Regions from separate parts of the Arthrobacter sp. Z5-13 genome, predicted to be linked through region 1. Evidence: riboswitches for the same ligand, from Rfam matches in the RefSeq annotation. Region 1 holds a riboswitch; each other region holds the start of a gene.

Region 1 (4,184 bases):
ACGGCTTCCTGCTGTGCCCTGCGCCGGCGGGAAAGCCTGAAGTTGCCGAACAGCAGGAAGAGCACCAGGCCCAGCACAGGCACAAAGAAGATTCCCAGCAGCCATGCCATGGCCGTGGTGGGACGGCGGTTCCCGGGAATGATTCCAACGGCCAGGACGCGGATCACCAGGTCAAGCAGGCTCAGGAACAAGATGAGCCACGGTGGCAACGTGCCAGCCAACGGAAACGGCCAGAGCAAAATGAACCCCCATAGTTCACAGCCCGCCGGACCTGTTCCGGAGCGGGCAATGCCCAGCCTATCCCGCGGCAGCCCGCACTAAGCTGGAGGCATGACTTCTGCTGCTCCCGCCACGGTGCTGGTGTTCCTTGATCCCGAGTTTCCCAGCGGCCGGATTGCCGACGCCTCACAGCCTCAACTGATGGCCACGGATCAGGGAGCCACCCGCGGCGATGGCGTCTTCGAATCCCTCCTTGCCGTAGCCGGACATCCGCGGAAGCTGCAGGCTCACCTGGACCGGCTCGATGGTTCCGCCCGGCTCCTGGACCTTCACATCCCCGCTCAAGAGGCATGGCGGCTGGCCATCAGCACTGCGTTGGCGGAGTACCGCACGACGCATCCTGCTGCGGACCCGGCGGAAGACGAAGCGGTGCTGAAGCTCCTGGTCACCCGCGGCGTCGAAGGCTCCTCCGGTCCCACCTGCTGGGTGCAGGCTTCACCGGTGCCTCCCACCGGCCGGCGTCAGCGTGAAACAGGCGTTGACGTCATCCTGCTGGATCGCGGCTATGACAGCGAGGCTGGCGAGCGCGCCCCGTGGCTGCTCCTGGGAGCCAAGACGCTGTCCTATGCGGTCAACATGGCTGCCCTGAGGTATGCCCATAAGCAGGGCGCTGACGACGTGATTTTTACGTCCGCGGACGGCCGGGTCCTGGAGGGCCCCACCTCAACGGTCCTGCTTGCCCATGTTCAAACGGTCGACGAGGGCGGCGTCAGTCGTACGGCCAAGCGGCTTATCACTCCCCAACTGGATAGCGGGATCCTGCCGGGCACTTCCCAAGGTGCTCTTTTCACTGCTGCCAAGGCAGCTGGCTGGGAGCTGGGCTACGGCCCGCTGGAACCGCAGGACCTGCTGGATGCCGACGCCGTCTGGCTCATTTCCAGCATCCGGCTCCTTGCACCGGTCAACCACATTGACGGGAAGGAAATCGGGACCCCGGCGCTTCGGAAGCAGCTGACGGCAGAACTCAGCGAACTCTTCGCGGGTACTGAATAGGCTTCAAAGCCCACTTGAGCGTCTTGAGGTGATGTCAGACCGGGTCTCGTGGGGGCTCATCCTGCTCCGTGGACTCCTCGGAAACCTGCTCTTGCTGGGCCTCGGGAAGGGATTCGGGACGCACTTCGACCAGGGCCTGCGGTCCGGTCCGTATCTCCGGAATCGGACCCGGCCGGTCCGGAAAAAAATCGATTACCCGGGCAAGCTCATCGTGCAGCGACCGGCGGCGGGAAATGCCTGGGGGCAGGGCATCCCGTTCGGCCTGCCGTGCGGCTTCCAGCGCCCTCCGCCCGGCTTCCGTGATGGCCACGTCTATGCTGCGCCGGTCCACCGGGCTGCGGGAGCGCGTCACCAGGCCGCTGGCTTCAAGGCGCGCCAGCACTTTGCCCAGGCTTTGGCTCTGGACTTTTATTTGGGCTGCCAGCCGTTCCTGATTCAGGGGACCACCATCGAGGCACTGGAGGGCTATGACTGCAGCATGAGTGAGACCTAACGCTGCCAGGGCCCGGTCCTGCCGCCGTTCAACGAGCCGTGCAGCCATGGACAGCAGCTGATGCGTGCTCCAGGTGTTGGCGTCCTGATTCCGAATCATCCGTCCAGCTCTCCTCCTGGTTGCGATCATTGCTTCCAGCGCCCTGGACGTCATCTTCAGGGCATTCCTCAGCAAAAACGTCCAACGCTCTACCATAAGCATGCTTACTATCATTATGGCAAGTATGCTTATCAACTCTTTGCGTCCGCCCCCGGGCAACCCTTGCGTCCAGGCGGAAAATTCTTGCGGACCGGAATGGCAACGGTGGACATGACCACCCGTTACGGAACATGACGACGACGGCGGTGCAGGCCGCCGTCGTAAGTGTTACTTTTTTGAGGAGTAATGAGAACCGGTGCCAAGCCCTGACTTACCGGTCGGCAACCCTCCTTTCGCGGCGGGGTGCCTCAGGTGAATACTCGGCATTCGACCACATCGAGCTGCAAGCGTGAGAGAAGGAGACCCTCGTGTCTGACGCACCTGCCCAAACCATTCCGGCCCCCAGCGCCGAAGCGGCCGCTTCGGAAGAAAAACTGGCCTACCGCCTGATTACCGGCCCGGATGACCGGAGCTTCTGCGAGCGAATCTCCACTGCGTTGGCCGAAGGCTATGTGCTGCACGGAAGCCCGGCTGCCACCTACAACGGCATCAACGTGATCGTGGCGCAGGCCCTTGTGCTCCCCACGGCCATCGCCAGCGCCGACGCCGCAGTTGCCACCGCTGTTGACCGGCTTGAAACCGATGAAACCGCTGACGACGCCGAAGGTGCATTTGAGGGGCACGCATGAGCTACGCAGGAGATCTGACTCCCACGGATGCCTGGGCCAAACTCGAAGCCGGCGCCATCCTGGTGGACGTCCGGACTGAGGGCGAATGGGCCCACATCGGTATCCCGGAAACCAAGGCGACGGAGAACGATCCGCTGTTCATTTCCTGGTCGTTCCCTGGCGGAGTAAGGAACACCGAGTTTATCGACCAGCTCAAGCAGCAGGCGCCCGAGGACTCCGACGTCGAGCTCATTTTCCTCTGTCGGTCGGGCCAACGCTCCATCTCAGCAGCCATCGCCGCAACCCAAGCCGGCTACACCTCGTACAACGTCCTGGAGGGGTTTGAAGGCGAGCCCGACCGCTACGGCGAGCGCACCGTCAACGGCTGGAAGAACCGCGGCCTTCCCACCAACCTTGGAAAGAACTAAGTGACCTTCAACCCTGACGCCGCCGGCTGGAGCCCTGACACCCAGGCTGTTCGCGGCGGGCTCGACCGTACCAACTTCCAGGAGACAGCTGAGCCGGTTTTCCTGAACTCCGGCTTTGTTTACGAATCCGCGGCCGCAGCCGAGCGCGCCTTCACAGGGGAGGACGAACGCTTCGTCTACTCCCGCTACGGCAACCCGTCCGTGGCAACCTTTCAGGAACGCCTGCGGCTTTTGGAAGGCACCGAAGCCTGCTTTGCGACGGCGTCCGGTATGTCCGCTGTCTTCACAGCCCTCGGTGCACTGCTGGCTGCCGGTGACAGGGTGGTCGCGGCCCGCTCGCTGTTCGGTTCCTGCTTTGTGATCCTCAACGAGATCCTGCCACGCTGGGGCGTGGAGACCGTCTTCATCGACGGCCCGGACTTGGACCAGTGGCGCGAGGCATTGTCAGTTCCCACCACCGCTGTCTTCTTCGAATCACCATCCAATCCCATGCAGGAAATCGTGGACATCGCGGCGGTCAGCGACCTGGCGCACGCCGCCGGCGCAACCGTCGTCGTCGACAACGTTTTTGCCACCCCCCTGCTGCAGCGTTGTGGAGATCTCGGCGCCGACGTCATTGTTTACTCCGGCACCAAGCACATTGACGGCCAGGGCAGGGTGTTGGGCGGCGCCATCATGGGGACCAAGGAATTCATCGACGGCCCCGTGAAGCAGCTCATGCGGCACACCGGCCCTTCGCTGTCCTCCTTCAATGCCTGGGTGCTGACCAAGGGCCTGGAAACCATGTCGTTGCGCGTCAACCATTCCTCTGCTTCGGCGCTTCGCCTCGCCGAATGGCTTGAGCAGCAGCCGGGCGTCAGCTGGGTCAAGTACCCGCTGCTGAAGTCGCACCCGCAATACGAACTCGCAGCCAAGCAAATGAAGGCCGGAGGAACGGTGCTGACCCTGGAGCTGAACCCCTCGGCGGGGCGCACCGCCAAGGACGCCGCGTTTGCCCTCCTTGACGCCCTGGGAATCATCGACATCTCCAACAACCTTGGCGATTCCAAGTCCCTCATCACCCACCCGGCCACCACCACCCACCGGGCGATGGGCCCGGAAGGCCGGGCAGCCATCGGGCTCACTGACGGCGTGGTGCGGCTCTCCGTGGGCCTGGAGGACGTGGATGACCTCATCGGCGACCTG
Region 2 (4,184 bases), 1.2 Mb from region 1:
GGCGCGCAGGGGATCGCACCAGTGCCAGGCCTGGGCGACAGTTACGACGTCGAACGAAGCGTCCCCGAGGCCCGTGGACTCCGCAGTGCCCTCAACCGCCGTCACGGCGGGCATCGCCCTCTGTAGCTGTTCAAGCATGTCCTGGGAAGGATCGACGGCGGTCACCTGCAGCCCGCGTTGGACCAGCAGCGCGGTGTACTTTCCGGTTCCGGCTCCGACGTCGGCAACATCATGAGCAGTGGAGGGCAGAAGCCAATCCACTGAGTCCAGAGGGTAACCCGGGCGGACGCGGTCATAGTGCTCGCCGCCGTCCTGGAAAGCCATTCCCAGTTCGCGGCGGCGTTGCTGATGAAGTTTGGGGCCTCCCCGCGCCACGCGTACTCTCCTCTGGCCGGCTGTTGGTTACCCCTAGAATTTACCCCTTTAGCGCTGGTCAGTCTTCAGTGCAGGGCGCGGCTCCGGCAGTCCCCGGAGTGTTTGGTGCCCATTCCGGGTACGTGCGGCTGTCATTTGCCGGCACCCAGCGTCCGGCGTCCACCACATAATCCCAGCCGAGACCCGTACGGCGCAGCTCCTCGATGCCCGCCAGCAGCCGCTGGGCATCCTCGAGACGGGAGCCCAGGCCGAAGCTCGCCCGCAACGATCCTGAGGGCAGTCCCAGGCGCTTCAGGAGCGGATGGGCGCAGAAACGGCCGTCGCGGAGACCCACGCCGTGCTCCGCGGACAAGTATGCGGCTACAAGGCCTGCGTCGTAGCCCTCAACTGAGAAGTTGACCACCCCGATGGTGTCCGTGTCGGATTCGGTGTCACTGAAGATCTGGTGAACGGTGACGCCTTCAATTTTCTGCAGTCCTTCGACCAGGAAGGAGCGGATGGCCGACTCGTGGGCGTGCCACAGGTCCTGGTCCAGAGCAGCAATGACCTGGGTGGCCCGGGCAAGCGTCGCTGCGCCAAGCACGTTCGGGGAGCCGCCCTCATGGCGTGCAGGGCCGGTTGTCCAGCTGACACTGTCCAGTCTGGCTTCGCGGACCGCGCCGCCGCCTGCAAGGTGCGGTGTACCGGCGTCGAGCCAGTCCGGCCTGCCCACCAGGACGCCGGAACCAAACGGCGCGTAGAGCTTGTGACCCGAAAAGGCGAGGTAATCGACGTCGTCCGTTGCGATGTTGATGCGGCGGTGCGGAGCAAGCTGGGCTGCGTCAACGACGATCCTGGCACCGAATTCGTGTGCCAGCGCTGCCAGTTCACGAATGGGCAGGATTTCACCGGTGACGTTTGAGGCTCCAGTGATGGCAAGCAGGCTGATGTCACCTTGTTCCAGCTCCGCGCGGAGGTTGGCGATGGTACCGGCGAGGGTGTTTTCTGCCACGACGCTGCGGTGGGGGACCCCCTGCCACGGCAGAAGGTTGGCGTGGTGTTCGATGTCGAGATACAGCACTTCACCGAGGTGCTGTCCAGCAGTTACGGGAAGGCAACCGGCCAGGAGATTCAGCGAATCGGTGGTGTTGCGCGTAAAAATCACGGAATCGTCGGAGCGTCCGCCAACGAACTCGCGGACGATGCTGCGTGAATTCTCGTACACGGAGGTGCTGATCTGTGAGGCGTAGCCGGCACCGCGGTGAACACTCGCGTAATACGGCAGGATCTCATTCAGGTAGGCGGAGACAACCGAGAGTGCCGGAGCCGACGCGCCATAGTCGAGGTTGGCGTAGCGGATGTTTCCGCCTTGGATGAGCGGCGCCTGGATTTCCGCACCGCTAACGGCTGCCAGCGGTCGTCGGGAAACGGAGAGGCCGGCGTGCGGTTCGTTAAAAGAGGCATCAGCGGCGGCGTTGGGGGAGTAAATGGCAGTAGTCAAGAGGACCTCACTGGGACAGGACCCCTTAGCAGGGATCCGCGCTTGCCGGGTCCGTTCCGGACCGGCCTGGTCGTCACCCGGGGCACCCCACCGCGAATGGAGGGTTGCCGGCCAGCAAACCGGGGTTTAGCGCTGGCACTCGTGACCTGCTATCGAGCTTAAGACATTCGGGGAGTCATGAAAAAGTTGATCCCAATGTTAAGTCGATTGTTACGGCGGGTAGACAAAAGGCCGTTTGGCCGAACAAAGCGACGGCGGAACACCCGTAGCTGGATGTTCCGCCGTCAATAATTCGTCAGATGGCTCAACCTACAAGAGGTCGTCCAGATCGGGATTGAGCCGCTTGAGCACCTCGGAGTGGAGGATCGAGTTGGTGGCCAGGGCATTGCCGCCGAAAGGACCGTCGGCGCCCTCCAGTGAGGTGAACCGCCCGCCGGCTTCGGTCACGATGGGAACAAGGGCCGCCATGTCGTACAGATTCAGTTCGGGTTCGCAGGCTATGTCCACAGCACCCTCTGCAACCAGGCAATAGGACCAGAAATCCCCGTAAGCCCGTGTCCTCCAGACCTCCTCGGTCAATCCCAGGAACTCATCGAGGTTCCCACGCTCTTTCCAGCCACCAAGGCTGGAGTAGGACAACGAAGCGTCCGACAGTTCGGAAACGTTCGAGACCCGCAGTCTGGTGGCCGCAGCGAGGGATCGGCCCATGTATGCCCCCGCGCCTTTGGCCGCCCACCAGCGTTTGCCCAGAGCCGGTGCACTGACCAGTCCAACCACGGGTTCGCCTTCATCCACGAGGGCGATGAGGGTGGCCCAGACAGGCACGCCTCGAACGAAGTTTTTGGTTCCGTCAATGGGATCGATGATCCAGCGGCGGGAACCGTGCCCTGAGCTTCCGAACTCCTCACCCAGGACGGCGTCACGGGGGCGGGAGCGCGACAGCTGCCCGCGGATGGACTCCTCGGCCGCCTTGTCAGCGTCTGTAACCGGTGTCAGATCAGGCTTCGTTTCGATCTGTAGGTCAAGCGCCTTAAAGCGGCTCATGGTCTGGTCGTCCACTGAGTCGGCCAGGACATGGGCTAGGCGCAGGTCATCGTTGTAGCTCGAAGCGGGTTGGGTCATGGTTCCAAACTACCGTCTCGGCGGCCTTCAGGCCGGGAGGCCGTGTGGGAACGCTGCCAATATGACCGCAGCGGGTCCCTAGGAGACGCTCCCGAGTTCCTTTGTTTCCTGGGCTTCCATGCGCGGATCTGTGCCGAGGAGGCGGCGCAGCGAAGCGAGCCGCGCGGCGCCGGAAGCGCCGGCATGCCCTGCGGCAACCCAGGCATCCACTCCGCAGTTAACGGCCGTGGCGTCGTGCTTGCAGCCGCGTTCACAAGCCTCAGTCCCGGGCTCAAGGTCCGGGAAGGAGTGCAGGATCCTGTCCGGATCCACGTGCGCCAAGCCGAATGAGCGGATTCCGGGAGTGTCGATGATCCAGCTTCCCGTCGGAGCGCCGGTGACTTTCAAGGCAAGGGCCGACGACGACGTGTGGCGGCCGCGGCCCGTCACGGCATTGACGCCTCCGGTGGCCCGCTCGGCACCGGTGAGGGCATTCACCATGGTGGACTTGCCAACCCCCGAGTGGCCAAGCATGACGGTGACCTTGCCGTCAAGGTGATGGCGCAGCTGAGCGACTGCTTCGCGGTCCAGGCGGGCGGACAGCCCATCATCCGAGCGGGCATCGATACCTGAAGCCGCTGAGTCAGCCGTCCGACTGATAATGACGGGGAAATCCAGGTGACGGTAGTTGGCCAACAGCTCTGCAGGATCCTTGACGTCCGCCTTGGTGACGAGCAGCAGGGGGTCGATGCCGGCGTCGTACGCTGCAACGAGTGCGCGATCGATGAAACCCGTACGGGGTTCCGGGTTGGCGGCTGCAACCACGATGACGAGCTGATCCGCATTGGCAACTACAGCGCGCTCAATAGGATCGGTGTCGTCCGCGCTTCGGCGCAGCAGTGTTTTGCGGTCTTGAATCCTGACGAGTCGCGCAAGCGTGTCAGGCTCTCCTGAAACGTCTCCCACCAGCGACACGAAGTCGCCAGCCACCACTGGGGAGCGGCGAAGCTCCCGTGCACGGGCGGCTACCACTATCCGTTCGTTTCCGGAGTCTTCGCCCACGACGGCGGTGTACCTGCCACGGTCTACCGTGATGATCCTGCCGGTAACGGCGTCATCGTGGCTGGGACGGTCCTTGGTGCGTGGGCGGGAGCCCTTCTTGCTCGGACGGATCCGGACATCGGACTCATCCCAGGAATCAGTGCTGCGTGCCACCGGTGGAAGCCTC
Region 3 (4,184 bases), 1.8 Mb from region 1:
ATGGCCGTAAAGACTCCGCGAGGGTAGCGGCGGAATACTTCTGCCACGCCATAGCCCTTTTTCTCCACCGCCACTTCCTTACGTGCCTCGAGGAAGATGGGGGCGTCGCTGACTTTCGTGCGGATGTAGTAGCCGACGACGACGATCACCGCGGACAGCCAGAACGCTATGCGCCATCCCCAGCCCAGGAAGTCGGCGGACGACAGCACTGCCGAGAGGGTGAAAAGCACACCGGTGGCGAGCAGGTTGCCGACCGGCACTGCTGCCTGGGGCCAGCTGGACCAGAATCCACGGGAAGCGCTGGGGCTGTGCTCTGCAACGAGAAGCACGGCGCCTCCCCATTCCCCTCCCACAGCGAAGCCCTGGACGAAACGAAGGAAGACGAGCAGCGCCGGCGCCCAGTAGCCGATTTCGCCGAAGGTGGGAAGGCAGCCCATCAGGAAGGTGGATACGCCCACCAGGATGATGCTCAGCTGCAGGAGCTGCTTCCGGCCGAACTTGTCGCCGAAGTGGCCAAAGACAATTCCGCCGATGGGACGTGCCACGAAGCCGACAGCGTAGGTGACGAAGGCTGCGATGATGCCGTCCAGCTCCGTCCCCGAGTTCGGAAAAAACATCTTGCCGAAGACGAGGGTTGCGGCCGAAGCGTAGAGGAAGAACTCGTACCACTCCACCACGGTCCCGGCCATGGAGGCGGTGACAACTTTCCTGAGCCCTGAAGCTTTGATATCAGTTTCTTCTGCGCGCCTTGCGGCGGAGTTTTCCGTACTCATGATGCGAACTCCTTCAGCGTCTACGTCGACGCCACGTGGAACCATTCGAAGACGGACGCTGGTGACCTGCACCACGAACCGCCGGATTCATCGAGTATGGCCTCACATCCGTGCAGGCTCAACGGCGAAAAGTGCAGACAGGCTCTGCAAAAATGCAGAAGACTCTACGATCTGCAAACCCTTACGGGAAGAAGCTCCTACGCAACTCTTCGCTGAGCTGCCCGATCTCCGTCAGGAAACCGTCATGGCCAATGGGTGCCTCGATGACGTGGACTGGGACGTCACCCGGCAGCGCCTGGGCAAGTTCGTGGGACTGTGCAGGAAAGTACAGCCGGTCCGTATCCACTGCGGCCACAAAGAACTCGGCGGTTGCCCCGGCAAGGGCATTGCGCAGCGAACCGCGCCCCCGGCTGACGTCGTGACTCATGAGAGCTTCCGTGATGGCGATGTAGCTGTTCGCATCAAAACGCTTCACCAGCTTGCTGCCTTGGTGGTCCAGGTAGCTCTCCACCTGGTACCGGCCACGCTCCCCCAGCGACACGGCCTTCAGCGGGCTTTCGCCATGCTGGGCGTCCCGGCTGAATCTGGTGTCCAGTTCAGCAGCTGAACGGTAGGTGATGTGGGCGATGCGGCGGGCCAACGCGAGCCCGGCTTCAGGCTCCGGGCCCCCATAGTAGTCGCCGCCGTTGAAGTTGATGTCCTGCCGGATGGCAAGAGTCTGCGCCTGCGCGAAAGCGATCTGCTCTGCAGTGCTGCGCGCGCCGATGGAGATCACTGCGCAGCGCTGCACCCGTGTCGGATGGCTCACGGCCCACTCAAGGGCCCGGGCACCGCCCAGGGAGCCGCCCAGCACTGCATACCAACTGCCTATGCCAAGGGCGTCAGCAAGGCGCGCTTCCGCTGCTGTGGTGTCCCGCAATGTCACCAACGGGAACCGTGAGCCCCAGGGACGGCCATCCGGTGCCGGACTGGAGGGTCCCGTGGACCCGTAACAGCCACCGAGGATGTTGATGGAGACCACGAAGAACTTATCTGTGTCAACGGGGGCTCCCGGACCCACGAGTTGCTCCCACCAGCCCTCCTCCTCGCTCTCACCGCGCGTAACGTGGGTGCTTCCGGTCAGGGCATGCTGGATGAGGACGGCATTGGAGCCATCAGTGTTGAGGGTTCCCCAGGTTTCGTAGGCCAGCGTGGCGTCGGGAAGGTGGCCCCCGGCTTCGAGTTCGAGGCCGCCGATGGTGAGGTTCCGGACGGTTCCGTCCGGAACGCTCTCCGGAGGTGCAACGGGTTGCGTTGCGGGCAGAGATGCTCCCGGCAGTTGGATTCCGGGTATGCCGGTGCGGTTGACGGCAATCGTCATAAGAGGACCTTTTCTACGCGCTTGCCTGCCGTCAGCTGACCGACAGGCCAGGTCTTCACCCGGGGCACCCCACCGCGGAAGGAGGGTTGCCGGCCAGCAAGCCGGGGCTGTTGCTGGCACTCATGACCTTTTCAAAGTCTACGAAGAACCGAGCCGTAATAGCGAAGATTGTGACACCAATATGACTCATGAGGACAAAGGGCGACGGCGGGGCGGATCATAGCGCAGTTAGGTTACCCTAAGCTGAGAGGCTCATCACAAAGTGCCAAGATGAAGCTATGCGCATGGATCACGTCTCTTACGCCTGTGAAAACGATGGCCTCGCGGCCACCACCGAACGAATTTCGTCCGCTTTGGGCGTCGAAGCTGTGAAGGGCGGGGTACATCCCCGCTTTGGAACCCGAAACATGATCATCCCGCTGGCCGGGCACAAATACCTTGAAGTTGTGGAGGTCCTTGACCACCCGGCATCAGATAAAGCTCCCTTCGGGCAGGCCGTCCGGGCCCGCTCGGCGGCTGGCGGCGGCTGGATGGGCTGGTGCGTCGAAGTAGACGACCTTGGACCGTTCGAGGAGCGGCTTGGCCGCGCTGCCGTGAACGGCAACCGTAAATTCCCGGACGGACGCGAACTCGTATGGAAGCAAATCGGCATCCTGGGACTCATCGCGGATCCCCAGGTTCCGTACATGCTCAAGTGGGAAGGTGACGCGTCACTTCACCCGTCCAACGCGTACCCAAGCAACGTCAAGATGTCCAGCCTCACCATTGCCGGATCAGCCGAGCGGGTCACTGAATGGCTGGGCGAGCCCGTGGAAAGGCCGCTTGAAGACGTTGCCGTGAACTGGCTGGCTCCGCACGGAACGCCGGGGATTCTGTCCGTCACGTTCGAAACCCCCACCGGAGCAGTCACCATCTGATCCCGCCACTGCGGGGAGGATCTCTTTCTTTGGAGAGCTCCCCTTTACCCTTGGGCAAAGTTCGCCCACAACGCTTCGGCCGCCAACAGCGGGTGCCAATGACGTCACCTGCTGATGGCGGCCGAATTCCTTTAAGCCTTATCCCAGCCCGATTGCCTTGCCGAAGAGGCTGAAGCCAACGAAGGCAACGATATCCAGCAGGGCGTGGGCAATCACCAGCGGCATTACCCTGCGCGTCCGGGTGTAAAGCCACGCAAACACCGCGCCCATCACAGCGTTGCCGATGAAGGGGCCAAAGCCCTGGTACAGGTGGTAGCTTCCCCGGAGCACGGCGCTGGTGAAGATGGCCAGCGGCACACTCCAGCCGAATTTGCCGAGGCGGTTGAGGAGATAGCCCACCACGATGACTTCCTCGACGATTCCGTGCCGGACGGCGGAGAGGATCAGCACGGGAATAGTCCACCAGTAGTCGTCAAGGGCGCTGGGGATGATGGCCGTAGTGATGCCGAGTTGCCTGCCGACAGCGTAAAGCGCCAGCGAGGGGATGCCGATCAGGGCGGCGAGTCCCACTCCCTGCAGCAGGTCTTTCCCCGGCCGGGTCAGGTCGAAGCCGAGCCTGCCGAAGGCGGACTGCCCCCGATGGCCTTCCGGGCGTTGTTCGGTGAGGAAATAGAAGACCAGGAGTACCGGCACCAGAGCAAACGCGATATCCAGCAACTGGTAGGTCAGGTCAAAGTATTCGCGCGTACTTTGGGAGCGGTTGAGGGTGGACGTGCCCTGGGCCAGGGGTGCCTGGCTCATCTTGTCCAGCAGCTGCACTACGGAGTAGACGGCGGACTGGCCCAGGGAGAGGCCCAGGACAATCAATACTTCGATCCGCAGACGACGGCGGGATGGCACCAGCATGTTCCTATCTTGCATGCATTTGCTGGTTCTTTCCTGTACCCGCCCGGTACAAGACGCACCTGCCCCTATGCTTGAGGCTTATGAGCGCGCCCGGGAAAATTATCATGATCCGGCATGGCCAGTCGGCCGCCAACGCCGATACCTCGATTTACAACCGCGTACCCGATTACCGCATCCCCCTCACGCTTGCGGGACTGGAGCAGGCCAAGAGGGCCGGGGACGAGGTTC

The links. Region 1 has a riboswitch for S-adenosylmethionine ahead of M1E02_RS01705 (DUF1737 domain-containing protein). Riboswitches for the same ligand answer to the same signal wherever they lie in the genome.
Region 2: it holds a riboswitch for S-adenosylmethionine, as region 1 does, so the genes downstream of both, M1E02_RS07310 (aminotransferase class V-fold PLP-dependent enzyme) here and M1E02_RS01705 (DUF1737 domain-containing protein) in region 1, are expected to answer to the same signal.
Region 3: it holds a riboswitch for S-adenosylmethionine, as region 1 does, so the genes downstream of both, metX (homoserine O-acetyltransferase MetX) here and M1E02_RS01705 (DUF1737 domain-containing protein) in region 1, are expected to answer to the same signal.

What each region holds. Positions count from the first base shown of each region.
Region 1 covers NZ_CP096460.1:376,582-380,765, reverse strand. The annotation lists gene cls (cardiolipin synthase) at 1-239, opposite strand, end outside; gene M1E02_RS01715 (aminodeoxychorismate lyase) at 331-1,272, shown strand; gene M1E02_RS01710 (MarR family winged helix-turn-helix transcriptional regulator) at 1,307-1,864, opposite strand; SAM riboswitch class IV at 2,146-2,259, shown strand; gene M1E02_RS01705 (DUF1737 domain-containing protein) at 2,272-2,592, shown strand; gene M1E02_RS01700 (rhodanese-like domain-containing protein) at 2,589-2,999, shown strand; gene M1E02_RS01695 (O-succinylhomoserine sulfhydrylase) at 3,000-4,184, shown strand, end outside.
Region 2 covers NZ_CP096460.1:1,549,732-1,553,915, forward strand. The annotation lists gene M1E02_RS07305 (class I SAM-dependent methyltransferase) at 1-375, opposite strand, end outside; gene M1E02_RS07310 (aminotransferase class V-fold PLP-dependent enzyme) at 434-1,855, opposite strand; SAM riboswitch class IV at 1,889-2,002, opposite strand; gene hisN (histidinol-phosphatase) at 2,165-2,977, opposite strand; gene rsgA (ribosome small subunit-dependent GTPase A) at 3,056-4,171, opposite strand; gene aroA (3-phosphoshikimate 1-carboxyvinyltransferase) at 4,155-4,184, opposite strand, start outside.
Region 3 covers NZ_CP096460.1:3,072,880-3,077,063, forward strand. The annotation lists gene M1E02_RS14490 (MFS transporter) at 1-773, opposite strand, end outside; gene metX (homoserine O-acetyltransferase MetX) at 955-2,133, opposite strand; SAM riboswitch class IV at 2,146-2,261, opposite strand; gene M1E02_RS14500 (VOC family protein) at 2,412-3,050, shown strand; gene M1E02_RS14505 (CPBP family intramembrane glutamic endopeptidase) at 3,189-3,956, opposite strand; gene M1E02_RS14510 (histidine phosphatase family protein) at 4,061-4,184, shown strand, end outside.